One region of the Sodalis glossinidius str. 'morsitans' genome, then DNA from elsewhere that is predicted to be linked to it. Evidence: predicted binding sites of a transcription regulator. Region 1 holds the regulator's gene; each other region holds the start of a gene.
The links. Region 1 encodes CRP, which controls carbon source genes, mostly activating them, when cyclic AMP is high. Its sites were predicted from a motif close to ATGTGANNNNNNTCACAT; they were not measured.

Region 1 (7,761 bases):
ATGAAATTAACAGCGCGGTGCCGATTCGACAAGCGAATTGTCGGTGAATTTTCGTCGCGCCGCCGGCCCGCCAACCACTGGAGAAATACCGATCATGATCATTCCCTGGCAACAGATTGATCCCACCACGCTGTATAATTTGATCGAATCGTTTGTGCTGCGCGAAGGCACGGATTATGGCTTACAGGAAAAAAGCCTGCAGCAAAAGGTCGCGGATGTGTTACGCCAGGTGCAATCCGGCGAAGCGGTGCTGGTGTGGTCGGAACTGCATGAAAGCATTAACATTATGCCGCGCGGCCAATATCGTCCCTATTAGCGGCGCCGCCGGTGCGGTCAACCCCGCTCCCGGCTAACGCACGGCGGAAACGAGCAAGCCTCGCGGTGGCCCTGCGGTGCCAAACGTGATAACGATAACCTGCGCCCGACCGCACGTCATTTGACAGAGGTTATCAACATTATTAGGGTCACCGGCTCCAGCGGCGCCGGTACCACCACCAGCCTGGCTTTTCGCAAAATCTTTCAGCAATTAACTATCCGCGCCGCGGAGCTGGAAGGCGACAGCTTTCACCACTTCACCCGGCCGGAAATGGATCTGGCTATTCGTAAAGCGCGTGATTTAGGCCGGCACGTGAGTTATTTCGGCCCGGATGCGAATAACTTCGACCTACTGGAGAGAACGTTTTACCATTATGGGGAAAGCGGGCGCGGACAAGCGCGTAAATACTTGCATACCTATGGCGAAGCGGTTCCCTATAATCAGGTACTTGGTACCTTTACCCCCTGGCAGCCACTGCCGGAGCCGACCGATGTTCTCTTTTACGAAGGGCTGCACGGCGGCGTCGTGACCGAACAAAATGATGTTGCGCGCCATGTGGATTTGCTGGTGGGCGTGGTGCCGATAGTCAACCTGGAGTGGATCCAAAAATTGGTGCGCGATACTAATGAACGTGGTCATTCACACGAAGCCGTTATGGATTCCGTGGTGCGCTCCATGGAAGATTACATCAATTTTATCACGCCGCAATTTTCCCGTACCCATATCAACTTTCAGCGGGTGCCGACGGTGGACACATCCAATCCCTTTGCAGCTAAAGCGATTCCGTCATTGTACGAAAGTTTTGTCGTCATTCACTTCCGCGACCTGGACGACATCGACTTTCCCTATTTATTGGCCATGCTGCAGGGATGGTTTATTTCCAACATCAACACGCTGGTGGTGCCGGGTGGCAAAATGGGTCTGGCAATGGAATTGATTATGGCGCCGCTGGTCAAACAATTGCTGGAAGGAAAACGAATTCGCTAAAGGGCAACGATGGCGTCCCCGTTGCAGGCGACGCCAATCCCTGTTCTCAGTCGAGATTACGCACCTCGAAGCTGTGCGTAATAGTGGCGGCTTTGCCCAACATCAGCGATACCGAACAGTACTTTTCCGCCGAAAGCGCGACCGCCCGCTCCACGATCTTGTCCGTCAGGTCGCGGCCGGTGACAACGAAATGCAGATTAATATGGGTAAACAGGCGCGGCGCTTCTTCGCGGCGGGTCGACGTCAGTTTGACCTCGCAGTCGCGCACGTCGGCGCGGCCCTTTTGCAGAATCGATACCACGTCAATAGCGCTACAGCCGCCGGCGGACATCAGCAGCATTTCCATCGGGCTGGGGGCCTTTTCGCCGCTGTTGCCATCCATGATAATCTGATGGCCCGAGGCGGATTCGCCGATAAATGACAGCCCTTCCACCCACTTCACTCGCGCTTGCATAGCGTTAACTCCTGATAAAATTCTTTATGAAAGACTACCTTTTTGCCGGCAAACTGGCAATGTAACCGCAGATGCATCATGCTGAAGCGAGACAATACAAGACAGCCTCTCAAAGCTATGCTAAAAACAAGGCAGGATCGAACTCACTGACAGTGAAAGAGCAAGAGAGCGATCGAAACGTCACCAACATTGGACCTGATAAGTTCCCTTTATAGGTTCCGTTTATGAACGGAATGACATCATAATAACACCTTACATTACAGGGAATACGTTGCTCCTGACACAGGACAGCGATGACAAAAGAGGATAACAGCGAATGGTTCTTGGCAAACCGCAAACAGACCCGACTCTCGAATGGTTCCTGTCTCATTGCCATATTCATAAGTATCCATCGAAGAGTACGTTGATTCACCAGGGTGAAAAGGCTGAAACGCTCTACTACATCGTCAAAGGCTCCGTCGCGGTGCTTATCAAGGATGAAGAGGGTAAGGAGATGATCCTTTCCTATCTTAATCAGGGCGATTTTATCGGCGAGCTGGGGTTGTTTGAAGAAGGGCAGGAGCGCAGCGCCTGGGTGCGGGCGAAAACGGCCTGTGAAGTGGCGGAAATCTCCTATAAGAAATTTCGCCAGTTGATCCAGGTGAATCCCGACATCTTGATGCGTCTGTCTTCACAAATGGCCAGCCGCCTTCAGGTAACCTCAGAGAAAGTCGGCAACCTGGCCTTCCTGGATGTGACCGGGCGAATCGCGCAAACATTGCTGAACCTGGCCAAGCAGCCGGACGCCATGACCCATCCGGACGGTATGCAAATCAAAATTACCCGGCAGGAAATCGGCCAGATTGTCGGCTGTTCACGGGAAACGGTCGGCCGTATTTTGAAAATGCTTGAGGATCAGAATCTCATCTCCGCCCACGGAAAAACCATTGTCGTTTACGGTACCCGCTAATCTCTCTCACCACGGGCATGGTCAGGACGGCCACGCCCCTTTAGTTGACTTATGTGGCGCAGACTCATTTATCACCCCGAAGTAAATTATGCCCTGAGGCAAACGATAGTCCTGTGCCTGCCGGTCGCTATCGGCCTAATGTTCAACAGTCTGCAACAGGGGCTGCTGTTCTCTCTGGTGCCCGCCTGCTGTAACATCGCCGGCCTGGATCAGCTCCATAAGCGTTTCTTTAAACGGCTGGCCGTCGGCGGCTCGCTGTTTGCCCTGAGCAGTATATTTATCCAGTTGCTGTTGGCGCACGGCGCCCCGCTGCCGTTTGTCATGTTGGGCCTGGCGCTCCTGTTCGGCGTCAGCGGCGAAATCAGTCCGCTGCATGGCCTCCTGCTGCCGGCATCGCTTATCGCTGCGGTATTTACCCTGGGACTGACCGGCAATGTGCCGCTCTGGCTGCCACCGCTGCTCTATGTGCGGGGACCCCGCCTGGTATGGGCTGTTCAACGCGCTGTGGTTCCGGCTGTGGCAAGAGCAGCCGATGCGCGAAGCGCTCAGTTTGCTGTACCGAGAGCTAGCGGATTATATTGAAGCAAAATACAGCCTGCTGACTCAGCATACCGATCCCGACAGCGCGCTGCCGCCGCTGTTTGCCCGCCAGCAGAAAGTTATCGACCAGATATCGCAAGTGTATCAGCAGTTGCATATGCTCTCCGCTAACCATCTCACCCAGTACAAGAAACTGCTACGCGCCTTCCAGGTTGCGCTGGATTTACAAGAGCATATCGCGGTGAACCTGCACCAGCCGGACGAAGTGCAAAAGCTGGTGCAGCAAAGCCACGCCGAGGCGGGTATTGCGCTATAACGCGCGTGTCGCCGCCGCCCGGCTGCGCGTCTTGGCGGACGATATTCTTTATCATCGCCCGCCTGACCGTTTTTCTGCCGATGCCGGCCTGTCGGCGCTGGAAAAGATCGCCCGCCACCAATCCGGATAATCCGGTAGGCCAGTTCTGCTATTTCCATTTCAGCCGCATCTACCGCCTGTTGCGCTCCCAACGTCCTCTTTATCGTCGTGATGTGATGGCGGATAACCAGCAGCGTTTGCCGTTCTGGCCGGCGCTGAAAATTTATTGTTCCCTTAAATCCATGGCGCTGCGTAATGCCGCCCGCCTAGGCCTTATGCTGGCTGTCGGCAGTAGTCTGGGCCTGGTGTTCAACCTACCGAAACCCTATTGGATCTTGATGACTATCATGTTTGTCAGCCAGAATGGCTATAACGCTACCCGGGTGCGCATTCAGCATCGGGCGCTGGGCACCCTGGCGTGCTTGGTCATCGCCACGGGGACGCTCCAGTTGCAGATGGGCGATGGCGTTATCCTGACCGGCATGCTGCTGGTGACGCTTGCCGGCTATTTGGTGCTGCGTAAAAATTACGGTCTGGCGATGACCGGCATGACGCTAGTGACCGTGTATACCCTGCAACTGCTGTCGTTAAACGGCGCGCATTTCCTGCTGCCGCGGCTGGTCGATACCTTGATTGGCTGTATGCTGGCGTTTGGCGGCACGCTATGGCTGTGGCCGCAATGGCAGAGCGGTCTGCTGCGCAAAAACGCCCACCAGGCGCTGGAGCGCGATCAGGAAGCGCTACGGTTGCTGCTGCAACCTGACCCCACCGCGCCGGCGTTGGCCTATGCCCGCATGCGGGTCAATCAGGCGCATAATGCCCTGTTCACTTCCCTAAGCCAGGCTATGCAGGAGCTAGGGTTTAACTCCCGGTACCTGAGCGATATGCGCCTGTGGGTCACCCACAGTCAGTTTATTGTGGAATATATCAACGCCATGACCACGCTGGCGCGCGATCACTATATGCTGACCGCTACGCTTGCGGCCGATTATCTGGCCTCCTGCGAGGTGGCGCTGCAAAGCTGTCAGCAGCGGCTGGAATATGACGGCCCGAGCACCGAGAACCCGGGAAATTTTAATACCGACGGACCACAGGATCAGGCGGTAACGCTGATGGAGCGCCATTTACGGCGCATTTTGTTCCATCTGGGCGTGATGCACACCATTTCGTCGGTAGCCTGGCCGCAGCGGCCCCAGCACGGGTTTTGGCTTGCGCGATACGCCGCAGGCGGGGAACCTTCGACGGCAGTCAAGCCGAGCGGGTGACGTGCGCCACGGCTTTCTCAAAACGCGCCAGCCCCTCGGCGATATCGTCAAACGCCACCACCAGCGAGGGAGCGAAGCGAATCACATCGGGGCCGGCGTTGAGGATCATGACCCCTTCCAGCGCGGCGGCATGCAGGAAATCCCGTGCCCGTCCCTGAAAGCCCGGCGCCAACTCCGCGCCCAACAGCAGCCCCATGCCGCGCACCTGGGTGAAAACATGATGCTTTGCGTTAATGTCATGCAAAGCCTGAATGAAACGCTCATGACGCTCATTGATACCGGCCAGCACCTCAGGCAAGTTAATGACGTCCAGCGCGGCTTCCGCCACCGCACAGGCCAGCGGGTTGCCGCCGTAAGTCGTGCCGTGGGTGCCGACCGCCATGACAGAAGCAATGTCTTCGGTGGTCAACATCGCGCTAATGGGGAAACCGCCGCCCAGTGCTTTGGCGGCGGTAAGGATATCCGGCTGCACGCCGTAATGCATATAGGTGAACAATTTGCCACTGCGGCCCATGCCGCATTGCACTTCATCCATCACCAGCAGCGCCTGATGCTTATCGCATAATTCACGCACGCCTTGTAAAAACGCCGGCGTCGCCGGGGTAATGCCCCCTTCCCCCTGTATCGGCTCAAGGACGATAGAGCAGGTGTGATCATCAATGACGGCTTTCACCGCGTCGAGATCGTTGAACGGCACATGGACGATATCCGCCGGTTTCGGCCCAAACCCGTCCGAATACTTGGGCTGTCCTCCCACCGACACGGTAAACAGCGTGCGGCCATGGAAGGCATTATGAAACGCAATGATTTTGGTCTTGTACGGACTGTGGCGGGTAATGGCGTAATGGCGTAATGGCGCGCCAGTTTAAACGCCGCCTCGTTCGCCTCGCCGCCGGAATTGGCGAAGAATAAGCGATCGGCAAAGGTTGCATAAATAAGCTTACGCGCCAGGCGCAGCGCCGGTTCGTTAGTAAAAACGTTGCTGGTATGCCACAACGTTTCCCCCTGCGTTTTCAACGCCGCCACCAGCGCCGGATGACAGTGCCCCAGCGCGGTAACCGCGATACCGCCGGAGAAATCGACGTATTCTTTGCCCTGCTGATCCCAAACCCGGCTGCCGGCTCCTTTTACCGGAATGAACTGCGCGGGTGCATAAAACGGCAAAATAACCTGATCGAACGTTTCCCGAGTGACTGCCGAATCGTCTGTTTTCATAAGGTATTTACTCTGTCTAAGGCGTGATAAGAAATGAAAATATAATCATATAATATGAATAAAAAGTCACACTCAAGTCAAGAGCCATTGCCGTCAAAGAATAAAATACACCCATGTCAACGGTTGAGGAAATTCGCCAGCAAATAATGACCTTGTTCACTCATAATGCTTTCAGGATGAAACTGTACACCTTCCAGCGGCAAGGAACGATGGCGGATGGCCATAATTTCATCCAGCTCCCCTTCACGCTGGCTCCAGGCGGTCACCGCCAGACAGGACGGCACACTGGCGGCGTCGATGATAAGCGAGTGGTAGCGTGTTACCGTCAGCGGCTGCGCCAGGCCGGCAAACACCCCTTGGCCATCGTGCCGGATAACGGAGGTTTTACCGTGCATAACCCGACGTGCACGAACGATACGCGCGCCAAACGCCTGCCCGATAGCCTGATGCCCCAGACAGATCCCCAGGATCGGCAGTCTGCCAGCAAAATGGCGAATAGCGGTAAGGGAGATCCCCGCCTCGTCCGGGTTGCCCGGACCGGGGGAGATGACCAGACGCGCCGGCGCCAGCCGCTCAATATCCGCGAGATCCAGACTGTCATGACGGCGCACCATCACCTGCGCCCCCAGTTCACAGAAATACTGATAAAGATTCCAGGTGAATGAGTCGTAATTATCGATTATCAGCAATCCGTTCATAACTCTCCTTAAACTATAGCTCATGCGCCTCTGCCGCCACACCTTCGCGCACCGCTCGACGCCGAATCCCGATTAGCAACGAGTGTATGACAACGGCGGCGACATGACTACGGACACTGCCGCAAAAGTCCAGTATGAAAAGATGTTTGGCCGGGGTATCACACACGGGGAGAACCGGGATTCGGCGGTTAAACAGCCGCGCTTTCCTGTTAGCCGCAGGCGATATTCGCTGGCACAGGCTGAGGTGCAACCCGGTATCGGACGCCGATCAACAGCGGGCAATACGGGTTCAGGGGTTAGCGGTGGGATACCGCGCCAACAGGGGGCGTTAACGCCGCGCGGATGGGGAGGCCTTAGGCAGGCCTGTCGCCAGGCGGTCAAGGTGTCACATTGAGGTGCGGCTACCCTGCGAGCGCCGATATCGCGAAAGAGCAGGTCGCCACGCGGAGGGGGTTAACGATGCTCCTCCGGCTCGCTCACCGCCAGCCGGAATAATGCAGCCAGCAGCGCCGGATCGCCAAACGCCCCGGCCTCGTTGGCATTCAGCCAGTCCTGCCAGTTGATGGGATGCCAGTGAATATCATAGCCGGCATGGATAATCAGCTACGCACGCCCATTCCCCTCCCGAAAAGGGTGCAACATATTGATATCAGCGTAATAGGTCGCCACTTTGTCACAGAACGGCTCAAACGCCAGGTCACGCAGATAATCTTCTTCTTCCAAACGCTGCATAACCTCATTACCTTCCGTTTCCAAATAGGCGAAGTGGCAAAAGCGGGTATCGTTTTGATAGATATCCACGCTGCGCAACTGGCCCGCCCAGGGACAAATATCCTGGAAAAGCTGGTGTATAAATAGCGCACAACCAGGGCAACCCCCATCGTGGCCGGTCCGAGCTCCAGCGAGGCGGCGCGCGGCGCTCTCAGCGCCAGTTCCGCCTCTTGCAGTCCTGCGGCTTCATGAATATTCAGGCGATTACGCA
Region 2 (7,761 bases), 1.7 Mb from region 1:
CAGGGAATGAACATCCTGCCTCCGGCATAGCGAGAATCGTTGTAACGTAAAAAAGCCTCCTGTGCAAAGCCTGCCGCGGGCGCGCTTCTCCGCCCGTAGCGGGTATCTTACCTCCTGCGGCGCATACGCGTCCTACCGTACCGCTCGGTCGCCATGCGGCGCTGAGCGCCTCCTGTCATCGTTCTGAAGCTAATTGTCAATTGTCTACCCTAATATCAAAGGACGTGTTAGCGTGGCATTAGCCAGTTGCGGCACGGTCGGCGCCTCAATCATTGGCGGGCGTGGCGAGGTCGGCAGCGTCGCTGGCGCCTGTGATGCAGCGCTAGCGGGCCGTGGACGGATAATGCGCGGAGAAGTTAGCCTTGGCGTGAACGGATAAAAAACGCCCCGGAGGACGTCACTCCCGACGGGGCGTTTTAGGGCCATGATGACCCTTCGGCAAACTCAGTGACCTGCGGCGGAGTAGTTACCTGGGGCGCAGACCGTCAACTGGTCACTTTCTCGGCTTTCTTTTCGCTTTTGGGCGCCTGAACGCTCGCTTTAACGTCCCCGACCGGGGCAGGTGCGGTGGCAGCCTCTACGGCATTGTCAAAGGGTTCGACAAACTTGCGGCCGTAGTAAGTATCCAGCAGAATTTGCTTCAATTCGGCAATCAGCGGATAGCGCGGGTTGGCACTGGTACACTGATCGTCGAAGGCGTCTTCCGACAGTTTATCCACTTTGGCCAGGAAGTCCGCCTCCTGCACTCCGGCCTTACGGATGGAGGTCGGGATACCCAGCTCCAGCTTGATCTCATCCAGCCACTGCAGCAGCTTTTCAATCTTCTGCGCGGTGCGGTCGCCCGCGGCGCTGAGTCCCAGATGATCCGCGATTTCAGCGTAGCGACGACGGGCCTGCGGGCGGTCGTACTGGCTGAAGGCCGCCTGTTTGGTCGGATTGTCGTTGGCGTTGTAGCGAATGACGTTGCTTACCAGCATGGCATTGGCCAGGCCATGAGGAATGTGGAATTCCGAGCCCAGTTTATGGGCCATGGAGTGACATACCCCAAGGAAGGCGTTGGCGAAGGCGATACCGGCAATGGTCGCCGCATTGTGCACGCGTTCACGCGCAACCGGGTTTTTGGTGCCATCGTGGTAGCTGGCGGGCAGATACTCTTTCAACAATTTCAACGCCTGCAGGGCCTGGCCGTCGGAGAACTCGGTCGCCATAATGGAAACATAGGCTTCCAGCGCGTGGGTCACCGCATCCAGCCCGCCAAAGGCGCACAGGGATTTCGGCATGTTCATCACCAGATTGGCGTCGACAATTGCCATATCCGGTACCAGAGCATAGTCCGCCAGCGGGTATTTCTGACCGGTGGCATCGTCGGTTACTACCGCGAACGGGGTGACTTCAGAACCGGTACCGGAGGTGGTGGTAATGGCGATCATCTTCGCCTTCACTCCCATTTTCGGGAACTTGTAAATACGTTTACGGATATCCATAAAGCGTAGCGCCAGCTCTTCAAAATGGGTTTCAGGATGTTCATACATCACCCACATGATTTTGGCGGCATCCATCGGCGAACCACCGCCCAGGGCGATGATGGTGTCCGGCTTGAAGGAGTTCATTTGCATCGCGCCTTTACGCACGATGCTTAAGGTCGGATCCGCTTCAACTTCAAAGAAGACTTCGGTTTCGATACCGTGTTTTTTCAGCACCGAGGTTATCTGATCGGCGTAGCGATTATTGAACAGGTAACGGTCGGTGACGATGAAGGCGCGTTTGGCGCCGTCGCTGGCCACTTCTTCAAGCGCAATCGGCAGGGAACCGCGACGGAAATAGATGGATTTGGGAAGCTTATGCCACATCATATTTTCAGCTCGCTTAGCGACGGTTTTGGTATTGATGAGGTGTTTGGGGCCAACGTTTTCAGAAATCGAGTTGCCGCCCCAGGAACCACATCCTAGCGTCAGCGACGGCGCCAGCTTGAAGTTATACAGATCGCCGATGCCGCCCTGTGAAGCCGGGGTATTGATAAGAATACGCGCGGTTTTCATCTTGTCGCCAAAGAACTTGACGCGTTCGCCCTGGTTGTCCTGATTGGTATAGAGACAGGAGGTATGACCGATGCCGCCCATGGCCACCAATTTTTCTGCGATGTCCACAGCGTCCTCGAAATCCCGTGCGCGATACATCGCCAGGGTCGGCGACAGTTTTTCGTGTGCAAAGGGTTCAGACTCGTCCACTTTGCTGACTTCGCCAATCAGGACTTTAGTATTGCCGGGAACGAGCAGGCCGGCCATTTCGGCGATCTTCGCTGCTGGCTGGCCGACAATGGCCGCATTCAGGCCGCCATTTTTCAGGATGATATCTGAAACCGCTTTCAGTTCCTGGCCGCGCAACATGCAACCGCCGTGGCTGGCGAAACGTTCACGCACCTGATCATACAGCGCATCAACAACGACCACGGATTGTTCTGAGGCGCAAATGACACCGTTATCGAAGGTTTTCGACATCAGAATGGAGGCGACCACGCGTTTGATATCCGCGGTTTCATCCACCACGACCGGGGTGTTGCCGGCGCCGACGCCGATGGCGGGTTTACCGGAACTGTAAGCGGCTTTCACCATGCCTGGCCCGCCGGTGGCGAGGATCAGGTTGATATCAGGATGATGCATTAATTGATTGGACAGCTCCACCGACGGCTCGTCGATCCAGCCGATAATGTCCCGCGGCGCGCCGGCGGCGATAGCGGCCTGTAGCACAATATCGGCCGCTTTGTTGGTGGCGTTCTTGGCGCGAGGATGCGGCGAGAAGATAATCCCGTTTCGGGTTTTCAGGCTAATAAGCGCTTTGAAGATGGCGGTAGACGTGGGGTTGGTCGTGGGCACGATACCGCAGATAAGGCCAATCGGCTCAGCGATGGAGATGGTACCAAAGGTGTCATCCTCGGCCAGGATGCCGCAGGTTTTTTCATCTTTGTAGGCGTTGTATATGTATTCAGAAGCAAAGTGGTTCTTGATGACTTTGTCTTCCACGATACCCATGCCGGATTCGGCTACCGCCATTTTGGCTAGGGGGATACGGGCATCTGCCGCGGCCAGGGCGGCCGCGCGGAAAATCTTGTCCACCTGCTCCTGGGTAAAATTGGCGTATTCGCGCTGTGCTTTTCTCACCTGTGCAACTAAGGTATTGAGTTCAGCGACATTAGTAACAGCCATATTGCTCTCCTAATAAAGTTAAAAATTGCGATTAATCTGTTAAACCATTTAAGTAAAGAGCCCAGTGTTGACAATTATATGACCGATTTGCTCATTCGTCGTTCATTTGGCTCGTTGCTTTGTGACCTTTTGGGCCATGGCGTTTTACTTAACCAGTCTTCAGATCGCCATCATTAACATCTCATTGTTCACCTCGCCAGTCCTTTATTCCTCTTATCGCCTTCCTTAATGCAAAGCTTACGGTGTATCGGAGGATAAATATGTGATAAATATCAATAAAAATGCAAGCTGATACCTTTCATCTTCAACAAAAAAACGCTTTGCTACTCGTGAGATACGTTTGACAAACAGAGTTCACATAAAGGTTAATAAGCCTAACATAACAGCAACAACTTGACGACTCGACGGGAGTTATAAAGCCCTGCAATAGGCAGGGTAAAGAGGACAAAAATGGCGCTAATTAAGGCTATAAGAGAAACGTAACCTTATTTGCCAGCATATTCCAGCGCAGAGACCGCGCTATTGACCAACAATCGAACCGACAAGGGCAACGACTAGCGCCCCAGAAGGCATATATTCGCGTTGCCAGCCGACGCAGGGAATAGATTATTTTCCCTCAGCCTTAAGCTATGCATTAAAATTATTTACGTTGTGCGTATCGATGACGGTCCCGAGGGGCCAAGGAAAAGAGAATAGCTGATAGCAATACGGACAACCTATCCGTCTGTGGCCTTGCGCGCACGCAACGCAGTGCACGACATCAGCGTCATAGGCGGAGCAGGGTGGATAAAGCGCGCCAGGGGGAGACACTGACGTTGGCGGCGGCGCACAATCATGCGGCGTGCTCCAGGTTAACGAACGTGTCGCCCTCGCATCGCTACCCGCGTTGTCAGCCCAAAAGGCGCGGTCGGGATCTTGAGTCCTTAACACCCTTGTGATGGGGCATATAACAGACCGCCAGGCAGAGGCGGTCGGAATGCGCCAGTGATCGTCGAACGGGCAGCCTACTGCGGCCGTAAACCACGGGTGGTCCTCCGGCCGTAAGCGGATGATGGGGCGCGTGGCATATTATATTGTGCCCAGGGAAAAGCCTCAAAATAAGGCATATTGCACTATGACGAGGCTTTGTTGAATAAATATAACGTTTAGGTGATCGTCTGCTCAGATCACTACCGTCATTTCAACATCTGTACTCCATGGCAAAGCAAAATTAAAATAACCAACTGGTCCACTTACAACAAAGCTCTCAAGCAGCGCGAGGCTCTGACGATATGGCTGGATGAGTCGGCAATTGTTGCATGGACGGAAAAAACAACGCCTGAACGGCGTGGCCGGCCGCTTCACTACGCAGATATGGCTATCACCACTGTTCTGATGATGAAACGCGTGTTTGGCCTTTCGTTAAGGGCTTTACAGGGCTTCGTTGACACCATTTTTAAACTGATGGTGCTGCCGCTAAGATGCCCAGACTACTCGCTGATCAGCAAGCGAGCAAAGACAGTTAAGATCAGCATAAAAACGCCGACCCGTGGTGAAATCTCACCTCTAGTCATAGACAGTGTAACGCGCATGAGATTATCTGTGCTGACTTATCGCTCAGCGGTACGACGGATGCTCAGGCCCTACCCGCTCTGATAAACCAGACCCAGCGGAAAATCAGGGAAGCGTCGGCTGATGGCGCTTACGATACCCGCTCTGTCATGATGCTCTGCTGAGGAAGAAAATAAGGCCTCTTATTCCTCCACGAGGTGGGGAGCAATATTGGCCGGACCGATACCATGAGCGTAACTACGCCGTTGCGAATCAGCGTCTAAGCGGCAGTAACGATGTATGGAAAAAGCAAGTGGGCTATCATCGACGCTCAGTGGCTGAAACAGCGATATTCCGGTTCAAAACGCTTATGGGCGATCATCTAAGTCTGCGTGACTATGATGCGCAGGTAGGTGAGGCAATGGCGATGGTCAAAGCGCTTAACAAAATGACGCTGTTAGGAATGCCGAACAGCATCCGGATCGCATAACAATCGATCTGCTAGGGGGGCGTAGTCACAAGTTCTGATTTATTCAATAAAGCCCTATGACGAGTCAATCGCGCACTCTTTATGCGGCAGGGCGAGGTCAAAGGACTTCAGCGTGGTTCGAGGGCAGAAAAAACTTTTTACGATATATCAGCCATATATCAGTAGTGCCTTTACGGTAGGTTTTTTTTAACCGTTCACGTTCAAGGGACTTGTCACAATGCAACCCAGATGTTATTAGTGTTATTTATCTTATCATTATCAAATTATTATAATTACTTTGTACATATTGACCTTATGTGTTTTTGCTACCCTCGGGATAACTTAATTATTTGATATACGGTCCAATGCAGTTGAAATCACAATGACAAAAGCTACGCACAGCGCTAAGGCGGGTTTGAGCCTGTCGCAGCAACTTTTTTTTACGGCGACGCGACGCCTTGTTTAACATGCCTGGGTTAATACCGAATATCATACCTTTAACCTTGCGGCTTCGTTCGCCGCAGCGGGCGTGAGGTGCGTTATACCCGCATAGCGGGAATCTGCAGAGGGCTTGACAGGGTCCGTGCAATAATAAAAAAACCGGAGTGCATCACTAATGACCAACATCACGAAAAAAACGCTTCTTGCCGCGGCCGTGGTTACCGCCATGGGAATGAGCGTTGCTGGACAAACTTTTGCCGCGGCCGTTCCCGCCGGCGTGCAGTTAAGCGACAAACAGGAACTGGTACGCGGCAATGGCGCCGAATTGCAATCCCTGGATCCGCACAAGATAGAAGGGGTTCCCGAATCTAACGTTAACCGTGACGTACTGGAAGGCCTTATCATTAACGACCTGCAGGGTCGGGCACAACCGGGCGTGGCCGAGAGCTGGGAAAACAAGGATTTTAAAGTCTGGACTTTCCATCTGCGGCAAAACGCCAAATGGTCCAATGGCGATCCGGTCACCGCGCAGGACTTTGTCTACAGCTGGCGACGACTGGCGGATCCCAAAACTGCCTCTCCTTATGAAAGCTACCTGCAATACGCTCAGATCACCAATATCGACGATATCATCAGCGGCAAGAAAAGCCCGGACACGTTGGGCGTGAAAGCGCTTGACGATCATACCCTGGAAGTCACGCTGGCCGAGCCGGTGCCGTATCTCATCAAGGTGTTCGCCCATCCGTCCATGTCGCCGGTGCCGCAAAAAGTAGTGGAAAAATTCGGTGATAAGTGGACCCAGCCTGCCAATTGGGTGGGTAATGGCGCCTATGTCGTCAAAGACTGGGTGATTAACGAACGTATCGTCCTGGAGCGAAATCCGCAGTACTGGAATAACACTAAAACCGTCATTAATAAAGTCACCTATCTGCCGATCTCGTCCGAAGTCACCGACGTCAACCGCTATCGCGCCGGCGAAGACGATATGACCTTCAACAAATTGCCGATTGAGTTGTTCCAGAAACTCAAGAAAGACATCCCCAAAGAAGTCCATGCCGATCCCTATCTTTGCACTTATTACTACGAAATCAATAACCAGAAAGCGCCGTTCACCGATGCGCGCGTGCGTACCGCGCTTAAGCTCGGGCTGGATCGCGATATCATCGTTAATAAAGTGAAAGCGCAGGGCGATCTGCCGGCCTACGGCTTCACGCCGCCCCATACCGATGGCGCCAAGCTGACGGCGCCGGAATGGTTTGGCTGGTCGCAGGAGAAACGCAACGAAGAGGCGCGTAAATTGCTGGCCGAGGCGGGCTATACCAAAGACAAACCCTTGACCTTCGATTTACTGTATAACACCTCGGATCTGCATAAGAAGCTGGCCATCGCCGTGGCTTCTATCTGGAAAAAGAACCTCAGTGTCAATGTGAAACTTGAAAACCAGGAATGGAAAACCTTCCTGGATACCCGCCGTCAGGGCAATTTCGACGTCGCCAGGGCCGGCTGGTGTGCGGATTATAATGAACCGACGTCCTTCTTGAACATTATGCAGTCCAACAGCTCCAATAACAGCGCGCATTATAAGAACCCGGCATTTGATAAATTGCTGGTCCAGGCCCTGCAGGCCGGTTCGGAAGACGCCCGCGCCGGCATCTATCAGCAGGCGGAACAGCAGCTGGATAAAGACTCAGCAATCGTCCCGGTGTATTACTATGTTAACGCCCGTTTGGTCAAACCTTACGTAGGGGGTTATACCGGTAAAGATCCGCTTGATAATGTATATGTAAAAGATCTCTACATTATCAAACATTAAGGACGTTTGACGTGAGACAATAGGGTAGGCCGCTGGCGGTCGTGCCCTATTTGTTCTGCAAACGCCTTACCGTCTACTGCCATTTATAGGTCTGGTAATGTTAAAGTTTATTCTTCGACGGCTGCTGGAAGCGATTCCAACGCTGTTCGTGCTGATCACCATCTCATTTTTCATAATGCGCCTGGCACCCGGCAGCCCGTTTACCGGCGAGCGCAACCTGCCGCCGGAAGTGATGGCCAATATTGAAGCCAAATATCATCTGAACGATCCCATCCTTACGCAGTACGGCAATTATTTATTGCAAC
Region 3 (7,761 bases), 240 kb from region 1:
TGGTGGCGCTGGTTCAGCGCGTCGAGAACCTGCTGGTTTACATCGGCGAAAACAACCTCAACACCGGCATCGGCCAACAATTTACCGATAAACCCGCGGCCGATATTCCCTGCTCCAAAATGTAATACTTTCATAACGTTAACCTTGAATTATCTAAGCAAAAAAGGGGCCATAGCAGGCCCTTTCGTTTCTTGCGTCAATGACCCGCCCGCATGCCTGGTCAGGACGCTTTGCCGCTCGCCAGCAGTTCCAGGACTTCCTGCACGTCGGTGGTGTGGCTTAACCGCGCGATCACCGATTCATCGTCCAACGCGTTGGTCAAACTGGTGATGACCTGAATGTGCTCATTATTACGGGCGGCGATCCCGATCACCAGTCGGGCAATATCCTCTTCCTCATCGCCAAAGCGAACGCCGTCAGGGTACTGGCAGAATACGACGCCGGTACGCAGGACGCGGTCCTTCGCTTCGATAGTGCCATGGGGCACTGCGATGGACTCACCCAGGTAAGTCGAGGTCAGTTTTTCACGATCCATCATCGCCTGAACGTATTCGGGCTGGACGTAACCCCCTTTCACCAGTTGTTCACCGGCGAAGCGGATAGCCTGCTCTTTGTGGTCTGCATGTTGACCGAGAAAAACGTTGTCCGCAGTGAGGCGGAACAGGTTTTGTTCGCCATCTTCAAAGCTGTCGTTCAACGTTGTCATTACTCTTTGCTGATTATCCCCACTTTTTTGTACCGCTACCAGACGCGCGGTCAAATCGCTGTAAAGCTGGCTGTCGAGGAAGTTATTCAGCGAAATATGCTGCGCCTGCGGCGCATGACGCATTGCAAGTTCGGTCAGATCGCGATGGGTTATCACCAGATCAACATCGTCGGGTAAATTATTGATGGCGCTATTGGTCACGCTGATGTTCTTCAGCCCGGCCTCGTTCACCTTTTTACGCAAGACGCCGGCGCCCATGGCACTCGACCCCATGCCGGCATCGCAGGCCACGATAATTTTCCACACCGAACTTAAATCACCCGAAGCACCTGCATTGACGGGAGCGGCCACGCCTTTGGACTGGGCTTTCATATCCTGCACACGGCGTGAAGCCTCGGCTAAATTGTCTTCATCGCCGGTGGCGCGTGAGCTCTTGAGCAAAATGGACGAGATGACGAAAGAAACAGCGAAAGCGGCAACAATAGCGGCCAAGTTGGCGAAATAGGTGCCTTTGGGCGTCATGGCTAATACGGCCAGGATAGAGCCCGGGGAAGCCGGCGAAACCAGACCGCCGCCCAGCAGATTCAGCGTGAATACGCCAGTCATACCGCCGAGGATAACCGCGATCAACAAACGCGGATTCATCAGCACATAGGGGAAATAAATTTCGTGGATACCACCCAGGAAATGAATGATGGCTGCACCGCCGGCGGATTGCTTGGCGTTACCACGGCCAAATATCATATACGCCATCAGGACACCCATACCCGGGCCGGGGTTGGCTTCAATCAGGAAGAATATCGATTTACCGGTCTCGGTTGCCTGCTGAATGCCCAGCGGCGAGAAGATGCCGTGGTTGATGGCATTATTTAGGAACAGAATTTTGGCCGGCTCGACGAAAACGGACGTCAGCGGCAGCATGTTATAGGTCACCATCAGGTGAACGCCAGCCGCCAGCCCTTTTGACAACATTTCTACCAGCGGACCGACGGCCAGGAAGGCCAATACCGCCAGCAACATACCGATAATACCGGCCGAGAAGTTATTAACCAGCATCTCGAAACCGCTTTTAATTTTACCGTCCACGGCGCGGTCGAAGCGTTTGATAGCCCAACCGCCGAGAGGACCGGCAATCATTGAGCCGAGGAACATCGGCATATCGGCACCGGCGATCACCCCCATGGTGGTAATCGCGCCGACGACGCCACCGCGTTCGCCACCCACCATCCGGCCGCCGGTATAGCCAATCAGCAGCGGTAGCAGGTAAGTGATCATCGGGCCGACCAATTTGGCCAGCGTCGCGTTGGGTGTCCAGCCGGTAGGAATAAACAGCGCGGTGATGATACCCCAGGCGATGAAAGCGCCAATATTGGGCATCACCATATTGCTGAGGAAGCGGCCAAAGTTCTGCACTATGACCTTGATATCCGATGAAGACATAAAACTCACCCCTATTGAAACGCGCTATACAATAAGAGCGCGTGAAATTTGTTGCGGCAGTGTTGCATCATCCGCCGGTATTACTATTGGCAGCGCGACTCTACCACGCTCTTTTGTTATAGAGTAGCGATGTCAATTATTGTGATGCTAATCACGAGCCCTCCCCTATTTAGGGCTATCTGAGTGATATTCATCACAAAAAACCCCTGAAATAAAACTACATTTATGCATTACCGACCAGATTAAGCGCCACATTGTGATATATATCACATCATTGGTTATCTTATTTATAATTAAAATGAGATTTAAATCACAAAAAATTATTATCCGACTGCCACTGAGGGCACAGTCTTATTGAAAGCACGCCTGTAACGAGGATAGGACTTAGAGATCAATGGAAAAGGTGTAACAAAGTTACCGCTAAAAGAAGTCCCCCAAAGGCGAAGCCTTCGCAGCTAGACATAATCGGATGAGACACGCCGGCGCAGGCCCGCCATGGAGGCCGGCAGGAAATGTTGCTCAGGTGCAGCCTAGGGTTAGCCGCTCAGTGGCCTAAACTAAAAAAGACAGGTCGCCACCGCCAGGGTAGCAGCCTAAGGCCGCGGGGGACGCTATCAGGCCAGCCTTACACCGACCTTTGGAAATCACTCCCCCTGGGCGAGGGTGATGACACCCCCGGGGGGGGGATACCATCATGTCAACAGCGCGCCCGCGCCGTTTTGCGCCTGTAGCAACTGCTGGTGCTGGTGCTGGTTTTGCAGCCCGGTCATGAGCTCATTGTATTACGTCACTTGCAGTTGCGTGGGGAAGCTTACCGCCCCGCCATCAAAGCTGGGCTGGCCCTGCCCCGTCTGCATGGCGAGAAAATCCCCCACGTGAACCAGCTGTTCCGCCAGTGAAGAAGCGGCGCCAATACCCGGTGTGACTTTCTGCACCGGGCCGGTCACCAGCTTGTCGTAGGCCTGCGCGTAGACTTTTTGCAGATCTTCAGGCTGCTTGAGCGCGGCGCGAGCATCGTCCGACTGTTTCCTGGCGCGGGCCAACCAGATCGGGCGCCAGCATATTCAACGCGCCTCTCGCCTGCGCGAGCGTCCGCCGATGGGACAGGTAATCCTGGGGCACGCGGATTTGGCTTATCTCATCCAGCACCGGTACCAGTGAACCGTTAACCGAGCTGAGGAATTTGTCGCTGAAAGTTTGCAAAATCTGGTAATCATTAGCGTAAGGGCCAAACTGCTCCTTTTGCGCCACGCTCAGGGTGGGGATCCGTTCACCGCCAGGCAAAATCGTATTTTGCAGAAATTGTATAAAGGCTTGGCGCTGTTCCGGTTCTTTATCGCCGCAGCCGGTCAACTGAAAGACGCCCAGCAATACAGCAGCGGCCGGTAGAGGCCCATGCGCTCCCTTAAGGTCATAACCTTTACTCCTGTAAATGAAGGACTTATTTTCCCGGTTTAGGTATTCACTTCGCCTTCCCTGACTCAGTAACAATATAGTTCAGTTTTGCGACGGGCAAAAACCGCCGAGGTCGACGGCGACGTGCCAGCAGGCAACGCGCGGCCTATTGCAACAGCGAAATATCCGCGACCTGCAAAAACAGCTTGCGCAGCTGCGCGAGCAGCGTCAGACGGTTAATACGCACCTGAGGGTCGTCCGCCATCACCATAACGCTATCAAAGAAAGCGTCCACCGGCTCCCGCAGCGCCGCCAGCTCTACCAGCGCGTCCTGATAGCGACCCGCCTCGAATAACGGCTGTAGTTTTTCGCGCAACACCACCAAATGGGTCGCCAGCGTGATTTCCGATGGATCCTTGAGCACCGAGGCCTGCAAGTCCTTGTAGACCGGATCGTCAGATTTGGCCAGTATGTTTGATACCCTCTTGTTGGCCGCCGCCAGCGACGCGGCTTCCTCCAGGGTGCGGAAATAGCTCACCGCGCGTACCCGAGCGTCGAAATCCGCCGGGCGAGTCGGACGTCGCGCCAGCACCGCCTGAATGGTGTCGACGCTGTGCCCCTGCTCCTGGTACCAGGCGCGGAAACGACCGAGCATAAAATCGATGACATCATTCACCACAGCGTCATTGGTCAGCTTCTCGCCGTAGAGGCGCACCGCCTCTTCCGTCAGCGTCTGCAGGTCGAGCGGCAGCTGTTTTTCCACGATAATGCGCAGCACGCCGAGCGTGGCACGGCGCAGGGCAAAAGGATCTTTATCCCCTTTAGGATGCTGGCCGATGCCAAAAATGCCGGCCAGCGTATCCATCTTGTCAGCAATGGCGACCGCGCAGGACACCAGCGTCGTGGGGAGCGCATCGCCGGCAAATCGCGGCTGATACTGCTCTTTTTGCGCCAACGCCACTGCTTCCGGCTCGCCGTCATGGCGGGCGTAATGCATACCCATCACGCCCTGGGTGTCGGTAAATTCAAACACCATATTGGTCATCAGGTCGCATTTGGACAACAGACCGGCGCGCGCGGCCTGGGGCACATCCGCACCAATCCGGCCGGCGATCCAGGCCGACAGAGCTTCGATCCGGTCGCTTTTGTCGCGCAACGTGCCGAGCTGTTTTTGAAACAGCACCGTATCCAGCCTCGGCAGACGATCTTCCAGCCGCTGTTTGTGGTCGGTGTTAAAGAAGAACTCCGCATCAGCCAGGCGTGGACGCACGACCTTTTCATTACCGGCGATGATCTGCTGGGGATCTTTCGACTCGATATTCGCCACGAAAATAAAGTGAGGCAGCAGGTTGCCCGCGGCATCGTAAACCGGGAAATATTTCTGGTCGCCTTTCATGGTGTAAACCAGCGCCTCCGCCGGCACCGCCAGAAACTTCTCTTCAAAACGGGCGGTGAGCACCACCGGCCATTCCACCAGCGAGGTGACCTCTTCCAGCAGGCTCTCGCTCAGATCGGCCACGCCGCCTAACCGTTTGGCCGCCTCTTCCGCATCTCTGCGAATGGTCTCTTTACGCTGCAGATAGTCCGCCATCACCCGGCCGCGATCCAGCAGCACCTGCGGATACTGATCGGCGTGCTCCAGGCTGATTTCCCGCTCGCCCATAAAACGGTGACCGCGCACGATGCGATCGGCGTCAATGCCGAGCACATTGCCCGCAATGACGCCGTCATCCAACAGCAGCGTCACGGTGTGCACCGGCCGGATGAACTGGGTTTCATTGTCGCCCCAGCGCATCATTTTCGGGATCGGCAGTTTGCCAAGCGCGCGGCTGACCACAGCGCACAGCAGCTCTTGCACCGGCTGCCCCTTCACGCGGGCGCGATAGACCAGCCATTCCCCTTTATCTGTCGCGAGACGTTCCGCCTGGCTGACCGTAATGCCGCAGCCGCGCGCCCAGCCTTCGGCCGCTTTGGTGGGATTGCCGTCGGCATCAAACACCTGTGCGATGGCGGGACCGCGCTTCTCAACGTCGCTGTCGGCCTGTGCGCCGCCGAGCGCGGCGACCTTGACCGCCAGCCGGCGCGGGGCGGCAAACCAGCTGACTTCGCCGTGGCGAACGTTGGCCGCATCAAGTTCGCCGCTAATGTGGATGGCAAAGGCCTCAGCCAACGCGCGCAGCGCCTTGGGCGGCAGCTCTTCCGTGCCGATTTCCACTAGAAAAGTGTGTTGCGTCATGGCTGCCTCTTAGTTCTCATTCTTCTTGCACATCGGGAAACCCAGCGCTTCGCGTGAAGCGTAGTAGGCTTCCGCCACGGCCTTGGTCAACGTGCGGATCCGCAGGATATAGCGCTGGCGCTCCGTAACCGAAATAGCTTTGCGGGCGTCGAGCAAATTGAAGCTGTGCGCCGCCTTCAGAATGCGCTCATAGGCCGGCAGCGGCAGCGGTTTTTCCAGAGCCAGCAGGTTTTGCGCCTCTTTTTCATACTGTTCAAAACAGGTGAACAGAAAATCCACATCGGCATACTCGAAGTTGTAGGTGGATTGCTCGACTTCGTTTTGGTGGAACACGTCGCCATAGGTGGTACGACCCAGCGGCCCATCGCTCCATACCAAATCATAAACGCTGTCGACGCCCTGCAGATACATTGCCAAACGCTCAAGCCCGTAGGTGATTTCCCCCGTGACCGGCCGGCATTCCAGCCCACCCACCTGCTGAAAATAGGTGAATTGCGTCACTTCCATACCGTTCAGCCAGACTTCCCAACCCAGCCCCCAGGCGCCCAGTGTCGGGTTTTCCCAGTTGTCCTCCACGAAACGAATATCGTGAATAGTGGGATCCAGGCCAACTTCTCTCAGCGAACCGAGATATAATTCCTGGATATTCTCTGGCGAGGGTTTGATGATGACCTGGAACTGGTAGTAATGCTGCAGCCGGTTGGGGTTTTCACCGTAACGGCCATCCGTGGAACGGCGCGAAGGCTGCACGTAGGCGGCGGCGATGGGCTCCGGGCCAAGCGCCCGCAGACAGGTCATGGGATGGGACGTCCCCGCGCCGACTTCCATATCCAGCGGCTGGACGATAGTGCAGCCCTGGCGCGCCCAGTAATCCTGGAGCGTCAGGATCAGGCCCTGAAAGGTCTTGGGATCAAACTTTTGCATGTTGAATTCGCACGCGTTGCAAGTGGATGTAATGAGAAGGCCCCAGTATACCCTCTGGCGTTCAGATATACAGCCCGGATCCGGCAACAACTGCGAATACGCGCCGCAGATTTAATCAGAACAGTCAGCGCCGCTCTTAACTGGTACGCCGGTGGTATAATGCACGCCGTCTTCCGTCCCTCATCCTGAGCGCCAGACCGGAACCACTATCCTCCTGCAGCGTTGCCCGGGGTCCTCCGGGTTGTCTTCCCCGTGTCAGCATCTCCCATCAGCGCGCCTGTTCCCCGCGTTGAAAAGTGGTATGCTGATTAATAATGAATCTGGTAATCACTGATTAATGGAGAATTCGATGAAGCCTGCTGTGATTTTGTATAAAGCCATCCCGGAAGATTTACGCCGACGTCTGGACGAACATTTCAGCGTAACGGCGTTCGACGGGCTTACCGACGACAATTTGCAGCAACATGCGCAGGCCCTGACGGAAGCGCTGGGTCTTATCGGCACCGGTGGGAAGGTCGATGAGGCTTTGCTTGAGCGTATGCCGGCGCTAAAAGCCGACTCGACAATCTCTGTGAGTTACGACAATTTTGATGTGCAGGCGTTGAGCGCGCGCGACGTAATCAACGCGGGCCGGTGGTGGATGAAGCGGCACTGATTGCGACGCTGGAAAACTGCACCCTCCTTGGCGCCGGACTCGATGTGTTCGAGCAGGAGCCGCTGCCGGTAACGTCGCCGCTGCTGCGCCTGCCCAATGTCGTGGCGCTGCCGCATATCGGCTTCGCCACCCATGAGACGCGCTACAACATGGCCGCCGACGCGGTGAATAATCTCATCACCGCCCTTCCGGCCGGGTGGAGAAAAACTGCGTCAATCCGGAGATTCTCCCCGGCCATTAACGCTACAGCGCCTCCGGCGACGGCCAAAGCCAGGCCTGGCGGCGCCGACAGTCGCCCGCGGTGAGCGCGACGTTTTTCTTGCTCCTGACAGGGGGCGATGACGCTGCGGTTTAAGCTGTCGGTGCTATGATTACCGCTTATGCTATTTGCTATTCGCGCAACAA
Region 4 (7,761 bases), 210 kb from region 1:
CCGAACAGTTCTCGGCCGCAGCCCACCGCACCGGCTGAAAGATCCGGTACCGATACCTGGCGCAGCGCCAGTTCAGCTTCATCTACCAGCAACGCCAATTCGCCCGTCTTGCCATTTACCCGCACGATATCGCCATTACGGATTTTGCCGAGCAGACCGCCATTGTGCGCTTCCGGTGTCAATGAATGGCAGAAGGCACTTTGCCCGAGGCGCCTGAAAGACGGCCATCGGTCACTAACGCCACTTTGTAACCGCGATCAAGCAATACCTCCAGCGGCGGCATCAGCTTATGCAGTTCCGGCATGCCGTTGGCGCGCGGTCCTTGATAACGCACCACCACTACGCAGTCTTTGTTCAGTAAACCAGCGTCAAACACCGGACCGACGTCGTGCTGACTTGCAGATACCATTGCCTGCGCTTCAATGACTTGATTTTCCTTGGGCACGGCGGAGGTTTTCATTACCGCACGGCCAAGATTGCCGTTGAGGACTTTGGTACCGCCGCGGGGCGCAAAAGGATGCTCGCCACTGGCGATAATGGCCGCATCCAGCGACGCCGCTGGACCGTCGCGCCAGGCCAACCGACCTTCATCCAGCCACGGCTCAAGGGTATAGTGGCTTAGGCCGAAACCGGAAATGGTATGCACGTCTTCATGTAATAGTCCGACGGCCAGCAGTTCGCGCACCAGTAGCGCAACGCCGCCCGCTGCATGGAATTGATTGATATCCGCCGGCCCATTGGGGTATATCCTGGCAAGGAGCGGTACCGCATCCGATAATTCAGAGAAGTCGTCCCAGTTAATGATGATACCGGCGGCGCGGGCCATGGCCACCAAATACATGGTATGGTTGGTTGAGCCGCCGGTCGCCAGTAGCGCCACGATACCATTGACCACCACCTTTTCATCCACCAGCTTACCGATAGGCAGATAGTTACCGCTGGTCTCGGTCATCCGCGTCACCTGTATTGCGCCGCATCGGTCAGCGCGTCACGTAGCGGACTGTCACCATCTGGTTGGAGTTGGCGGTGCCGTAAAACGTGCAGGTGCCGGCGCTATGATAGGAGGCGGCTTCCACCTCCAGCATCACTTGGCGATCCACTTTCCCCTCGGCGAAAAGCTGGCGAATACGCACTTTTTCTTTATTCGGCAAGCCGGTGGGCATCGGGCCGGCGGGAACAAATACCGAAGGCAAATGGCCGAACGACAGTGCTGCCATCACAAGGCCTGGGACAATTTTATCGCAGATGCCCAGGTAGAGCGCGCCATCAAACATGTTATGCGACAGTCCAATGGCCGCCGACATGGCTATGATTTCGCGGCTCATCAACGATAATTCCATACCGTCCTGGCCCTGGGTGACACCGTCGCACATTGCCGGTACGCCTGTGGCCACCTGGCCTACCGCACAGGCGCTCTGCAGCGCCTGTTTTAACCGCTGCGGGTAGTGCTCGTATGGCTGATGGGCGGAAAGCATATCGGTATAGGAGTTGATGATGGCGATATCGCTATGGGTCAGACTCTTTAACGCCGCCTTATCGCCAGGCTGGCAGGCAGCGAAGCCGTGCGCCAGATTACCGCAAGCCAGTTGCGCTCGGTGGACAGTCTGGCTGCGCGCGACGTCAATGCGGGTCAAGTATGTATCGCGGCTGGCGCGCGAGCGATCGATAATGCGTTGGGTTACGCGCTGTAAAGTGGCATTCATACCTTTCTCACTTACTACCGCGTCATTCTCTTCGCGCCCTGGTGCTGGAGGGTAAAGTTGAATTACAATGGGTAAACCGTTTGTTGTTATTCACTGCGCGACCTGCGGCGATTATGTCAGACGGGGAAGCCGCGCCTGATTAATGAAACGATTCATCTAGCGCAAACGAAACATTCCGCATAAAGGACGCTGTTGCGCGGCGATTGCCGCGTTTATCTTTAACGGCAATCCGCATCCGGTTTGGCAACCGACGGAAACACAGCCCACCATCCATGATGGGCTTGGGTAACATCAGCGTACGGACTGAGGTTCTTTTCAACTGCCGGCGCACGGGCATACCCGCTGGATGGACAGGGTGCCTTATGCCCGCCCCGGCGACGACTCAGCCGGCGGTGGCGGTACGGATCCAGGCAACAGTATCGGCAATGACATTATCCAGAGGCTGATCGATATTAATGGCATGCACATCCGGCTCATCGCTGCCCGGCTCTTCCAGGGTCTCGAATTGGGATACCAGCATTTGCGGTTTAAAGAAGTGTCCTTTACGGGCTTTCATGCGCTCTTCGATTACCTCAAAGTGACCTTTCATGTAAATGAAGGACAAATTGGGGTTCCCTTCACGCAAACGATCGCGGTAATGCTTTTTCAACGCTGAACACACGATAATGGAGATGGCGTTGGTACGCTGCATCGCGAAAGCGGCGTCATTGATGGCGCCCAGCCAAGGGGCCCGGTCATCGTCATTGAGCGCATGGCCGGCGGACATCTTATTAATGTTGGCGCGCGGATGCAGAAAATCGCCGTCGAGAAAGGCCGCGGACAGCTCCCGGGACAGGGCGGTGGCCACAACGGATTTGCCGCTGCCCGACACGCCCATCAGGACGAAAATATGGTTTTGAGTTTGGGTGGTCATAGGCAGAGCTCCGTGAGCATTAGTATAGTACACAATGATGTTACAAGTAACATTGTGCGCGCTTTTTATAATGTTTCAACTATTATGGCGTAATAAATCTTTAAATGTGATAAATATCAAACATTTCACCGTCGATAAAACATTATTTTTCGCGAGATTAACAAAACGTTAAGCATCCCCGCCGCTGGCTGAAAAACTCTCATGCGGCGACGCCTGGGTTCATTATTAACCTGTGATAGGATATTGCTCTGTTTCCGGCGAAATGCCGCCTTTTATCGGCGATAAATGAGATCATCGTGACAAATCGGATTAACGAACTGGGCGCCACGCTGGCGCAGCGGATTATGGTGCTGGACGGTGGCATGGGCACCATGATTCAGAGTTATCAGCTGGAAGAGGCGGATTACCGCGGACAACGCTTCGCGGATTGGCCGTGCGATGTGAAAGGCAACAATGACCTGCTGGTGCTGAGCAAACCCGATGTCATCAGCGCCATTCACGATGCCTATTTAACCGCCGGGGCCGATATTCTTGAAACGAATACGTTACGCCACTACCATCGCAATGGCCGATTATCAGATGGAATCGCTGGTGAGCGAAATCAACCTTGCCGCCTCCCGTCTGGAGCGAGAATGCGCGGATGCCTGGAGCGTGCGGACGCCGAATAAGCCGCGATATGTCGCGGGCGTGTTAGGCCCCACCAATCGCACCGCCTCTATCTCGCCGAATGTGAATGATCCCGCCTACCGCAATATCGATTTTGACCAGTTAGTGAATGCTTGCCGCCAGAGTGCTGATGGAAGGCGGCGTCGATCTCATAATGGTAGAAACCATCTTCGATACTCTTAATTCCAAAGCCGCCGTTTTTTCGCTGGAATTGGAATTTGAGGCGCAGAATCTTGCTCTGCCGGTGATGATTTCGGGCACCATTACCGATGCCTCAGGGCGTACGCTTTCCGGACAGACCTACAATTCGCTGCGCCACGCGCGGCCGCTGTCGTTTAGCCTGAACTGCGTATTGGGGCCTGATGAATTGCGCCAATACGTGGCAGAACTATCGCGTATTGCCGATTGCTTTGTTAGCGCTCATCCCAATGCCGGCCTGCCGAATGCATTCGGCTAATATGATCTGGGGGCGCAGGCAATGGCGCGCCATATTGGCGAATGGGCTCACACGGGCTTTCTGAATATCGTCGGTGGCTGCTGCGGCAAGGCGCCTGAGCATGTCGCTGCGATGGCCAACGCCGTCGAGGAGGTGGCGCCACGTTAGTTGCCGGCGCTACCGGTCTCCTGCCGGCTTGCGGGCCTGGAGCCGCTGAATATTACGGCAGCGTTGCTTGGAGAACGGCGCGCAGATTATCGACATCAACATGGAAGAGGGTATGCTTGACGCCATGGTGCGCTTCCTGCACTTGATCGCCGGCGAGCCGGATATCGCGCGCGTGCCGATTATGATCGACTCCTCCAAATGGCAGGTAATAGAGCAGGGGCTGAAGTGTATTCAGGGAAAGGGCATCGTTAATTCGATTTCCATGAAAGAGGGGAAGGCGGCGTTTCTTCATCACGCGCTCCTGGTACGCCGCTACGGCGCCGCCCTGGTGGTAATGGCGTTTGACGAGAACGGCCAGGCCGACACCCGGGCGCGTAAAATCGAGATTTGCCGCCGCGCCTACCGGTTGCTGACCGAGACGTTGGACTTTCCGCCGGAAGATATCATCTTCGATCCCAATATCTTCGCCGTGGCGACCGGTATTGAAGAACATAATAACTATGCCCAGGACTTTATTGGCGCTTGTGCTGACATCAAGGCGAAACTGCCCCATGCGCTGATTGCCGGCGGTTCATGCCATTCGCAACGGTCTGGATATGGGCATCGTCAACGCCGGTCAGCTGGCTATCTATGACGATTTGCCGCCAGCGCTGCGTGAGCGGGTAGAAGATGTGGTGCTAAATCGGCGCGTGTATGGCACCGAGCGGCTGCTGGCGCTGGCTGAGGAGTATCGCGACAGCAAAGGCGATGGCGAGACGCCGCCCCAGCAGGCGGAATGGCGAGGATGGGAGGTAGGCAAACGTTTGGAATATGCCCTGGTCAAAGGAATCCGACTTTATCGAGCAGGACACCGAAGAAGCGCACCAGCAGGCGTCACGCCCCATCGAGGTGATCGAAGGGCCGCTTATGGCCGGCATGAACGCGTGGGTGATTTATTTGGCGCCGGTAGTGTCGGCTCGGGTGATGAAACAGGCTGTGGGCCTACCTTGAGCCTTATATTCAGGCTGGGAAAACCGAACTTAAAGCCGCCGGTAAAATTCTGCTGGCGACCGTGAAGGGCGATGTGCACGATATCGGCAAAAATATTGTCGGCGTGGTACTCTCCTGTAATAACTATGACATTATCGATCTCGGCGTCATGGTGCCGATGGACAAAATTCTCAAGACCGCGCGCGAACAGCAGGTGGATATCATTGGTTTGTAGGGGCTGATTACGCCTTCGCTGGATGAAATGGTCAGCGTTGCCAAAGAAATGGAACGCCAGGGATTTCTGGGCAATGAGGCGTTGATCCGTGAAAGTTATCAGGGTATTCGCCCGGCGCCCGGCTATCCCGCCTGTCCTGATCATACTGAAAAGCAAACCCTATGGGCATTGCTGGATGTCACGCGTCATACCGGTATGCAATTGACTGAATCGTTCGCCATGTGGCCCGGGGCATCTGTTGCGGGTTGGTACTTCAGCCATCCAGAAAGCAAATACTTCGCCGTGGAGCAGATCCAGCGCGATCAGGTGGAGGGACTATGCGGCGCGCAAACGACTACCGCTGGAAGAGGTCGAACGCTGGCTGGGGCCAAATCTCGGTTACGACTCCGACTAACGACCGTTTTGCACCCGTTATTAAGGCCTGAGGCGTGCGCCGGGAGCGCACGCCATCCTACTAAGGCAACCGTTGACGGCGGGTTACGGCTTACTGCTGATATTGGCAACATCTCTTGTCTTGATAACCTACGATATTCACTTTGCCTTTATCATCAACTATTCCATAATAATGTTCCTTTGTTATTTATATTAACAACGAATACTAAACTAAAATCGCAGAAGGCCGACTATTTTCTGGGCGGATTACGGCGCTTGCAACAGCACTACCCGTTTATTCAACAGACCGAGGGGCAGGGAATGTTGTTTAGCGTGACCTTTGCAACTCAGGAGGGTCTGCTCTGGCGTAATGCCGGTAAGCAAGTGGTCACGCTGGCGCAGGATAATGATTATATCTACCAGGGGGAGACACTGCGCCTGATCCTCAATAGCGGCGGCTATTACGACGAGAAAATCAAAATGTCCCCATGGCTGGACATTGGTTATGAAGAGATGGAGCGCATGCTGACCCTTCACCAGGTTTTAAGTAACAAAATTACCTGCGGTGAATGCGAGTATTGTCAGGAAGGCTGGCTAAACCATTGTTTACAAATGAAAGCGTTAGGAGTGACTCATCACGGCGGTTTCGCGACCCATATTTGCGCACCGAAAAGTCATTTGCATGCCTTATCGCTGAGGGATCCTCGTCTGGGTGTGCTGGTAGAGCTGCTGGCGAGCGTAATGCATGGTCTGCATCGTTTAATAACCGCCGCAGCATTACAGCAAACCGAGGCGCCGCGTATGTTGCTTGTCGGGTAGGGGGTGGCCGGCAAAATGTTCGTCTATTTACTGCTTCACCGTTGGCCAGAAGCATATCTGGCGCTTTGCGACATTCGTATGGCGCCATGGACTGGGCGCAGGGATATCCCATTTCGTGCCTGCAGGTCCCCAAGGATAGGCACTACCACCTGGTCATCGTTTGCACCAACGACCAAAGCGGGTTGCAGGAGGGTTCATGATAGAGCACAACGTCTTTCTGCAATTCCGTCAAGATGCTTCAAAAGAAACGATTCAGTCAGTAGCGCAGGCGCTGTTGGCATTCCGGGCATCAAAAACGCGCGCTGGCACGAAAACCGCAGCCGCGTACAGCGCTATAAAGGCTTCCGCCACATGCTTGCGCTGTGGTTCGACGATAGGGCTGCGCTGGAAGTGTATATGGCCCATCCCCATCATCATTCGGTCAGTGCTGACGTTCTGTTGCCGGCATTGGCGCAGGGGGGCGAGTCTCGCTAATGGTTTTCGATCGGTTGGCGGAGGAGGGTAACGATGGTCGCTGAGGCTTTCGCACTACGACCCCCCGGAGCCGTATGGTTACGCTTAATCCTGCCATGCGGCCGATGGCGTACGGGTAAATTCCGTGTGTCCCAGCCTGGCCATGACCGGCTTGATAGCGGGGGCTGCAGCCGACACCTGCGATAATTTACATCGGCGTATCTCCATGGCGCGCGTCGGGGAAGCCAGCGAGGTCGCCTCCGCGATGGGTGTTTCTGGCCAGCGATGACGCCAGTTTTATCACCGGCGTAAATTTGCCGGTGGACGGTGGCGCCACTGCGTCTGACGGGCGGCCCCGCCAGTTGGCGGACGCGTTTTAAGCATGCTATCGCCACCGCCGGGAAGGTTGTGGGACACATATCAAAGCGCACGTTTCCGTAGCGGATATCGTAACGGTTGGCATAGAGTTCGGTCAGCGAGGCGGTGAGATCCTGCTGCAATATCGCTGGAAAAAAGACCGGATTCAGGTAATGCTCAACGTACAGCACCGCCCGGCCATCAATCCGCCGCACACGTCGGATGCGGTAAACTACCTCCCGCGCGTCCAGCACCAGCGTGGCCGGCCGTCGCCCCTGATCGTGCGCCATGGCATGAAAATGGCTGCGCTGCAGCGGGTTATACACCACCCGCGCCGCTCTTCGCGGTAAATGACTCCTCTGGCCTCAAGTTGCCCAAGCGCTTCACGCAGGGTGATGCGGGTGGTGGCAAAGTGCGCGCTCATCATCCGCTCCGCCGGCAAACGGTCGTTATGGCCCAGCCGACCGGCGTCTATCCAGTCGGCGATAGTCTGGCAGATGGCATCCACCGTCCTGTAGCGCGCGCTCTCGCTGGGGGAGAACGCCTTCTCAGTGAGCATGTTTATCACCGGTATGTCTGAATTTGAGTGCTCTTTTTTCGTCAGCAGCGGCAGAATCAAAGCAACCATAACAAAAAAAACGGCCCCGAGAGCGGCTGTCATTAAATATTC

Region 2: a site for CRP is predicted at 3,464-3,481, ahead of adhE (bifunctional acetaldehyde-CoA/alcohol dehydrogenase). Genes of this name have one in related genera too.
Region 3: a site for CRP is predicted at 2,401-2,418, ahead of SGP1_RS00145 (PTS mannitol transporter subunit IICBA). Genes of this name have one in related genera too.
Region 4: a site for CRP is predicted at 2,721-2,738, ahead of gntK (gluconokinase). Genes of this name have one in related genera too.

Annotation. Positions count from the first base shown of each region.
Region 1 is NC_007712.1:3,948,828-3,956,588, forward strand. Features, by position in the region: gene SGP1_RS20950 (YheU family protein) at 95-316, shown strand; gene SGP1_RS20955 (phosphoribulokinase) at 437-1,303, shown strand; gene SGP1_RS20960 (OsmC family protein) at 1,350-1,757, opposite strand; gene crp (cAMP-activated global transcriptional regulator CRP) at 2,074-2,706, shown strand; gene SGP1_RS36870 (FUSC family membrane protein) at 2,758-3,288, shown strand; gene SGP1_RS36875 (FUSC family membrane protein) at 3,239-3,562, shown strand; gene SGP1_RS36880 (FUSC family protein) at 3,949-4,866, shown strand; partial or broken gene argD (bifunctional acetylornithine/succinyldiaminopimelate transaminase) at 4,850-6,081, opposite strand; gene SGP1_RS20980 (aminodeoxychorismate synthase component II) at 6,198-6,779, opposite strand; partial or broken gene SGP1_RS20985 (putative adenosine monophosphate-protein transferase Fic) at 7,233-7,761, opposite strand, start outside.
Region 2 is NC_007712.1:2,275,079-2,282,839, forward strand. Features, by position in the region: partial or broken gene SGP1_RS12040 (thymidine kinase) at 1-30, shown strand, start outside; gene adhE (bifunctional acetaldehyde-CoA/alcohol dehydrogenase) at 486-3,203, opposite strand; partial or broken gene SGP1_RS27395 (IS5 family transposase) at 4,389-5,223, shown strand; gene oppA (oligopeptide ABC transporter substrate-binding protein OppA) at 5,819-7,456, shown strand; gene oppB (oligopeptide ABC transporter permease OppB) at 7,554-7,761, shown strand, end outside.
Region 3 is NC_007712.1:21,655-29,415, reverse strand. Features, by position in the region: gene SGP1_RS00150 (mannitol-1-phosphate 5-dehydrogenase) at 1-134, opposite strand, end outside; gene SGP1_RS00145 (PTS mannitol transporter subunit IICBA) at 221-2,146, opposite strand; gene SGP1_RS34830 (DUF3053 family protein) at 2,929-3,189, opposite strand; gene SGP1_RS34825 (DUF3053 family protein) at 3,134-3,517, opposite strand; gene glyS (glycine--tRNA ligase subunit beta) at 3,708-5,777, opposite strand; gene glyQ (glycine--tRNA ligase subunit alpha) at 5,787-6,701, opposite strand; partial or broken gene SGP1_RS31785 (NAD(P)-dependent oxidoreductase) at 7,051-7,597, shown strand.
Region 4 is NC_007712.1:3,736,393-3,744,153, reverse strand. Features, by position in the region: partial or broken gene edd (phosphogluconate dehydratase) at 1-1,703, opposite strand, end outside; gene gntK (gluconokinase) at 2,086-2,616, opposite strand; partial or broken gene SGP1_RS35870 (homocysteine S-methyltransferase family protein) at 2,913-5,484, shown strand; gene SGP1_RS35865 (alcohol dehydrogenase catalytic domain-containing protein) at 5,784-6,281, shown strand; gene SGP1_RS28430 (Dabb family protein) at 6,297-6,755, shown strand; partial or broken gene SGP1_RS36835 (SDR family oxidoreductase) at 6,976-7,114, shown strand; partial or broken gene SGP1_RS28425 (UTRA domain-containing protein) at 7,109-7,650, opposite strand.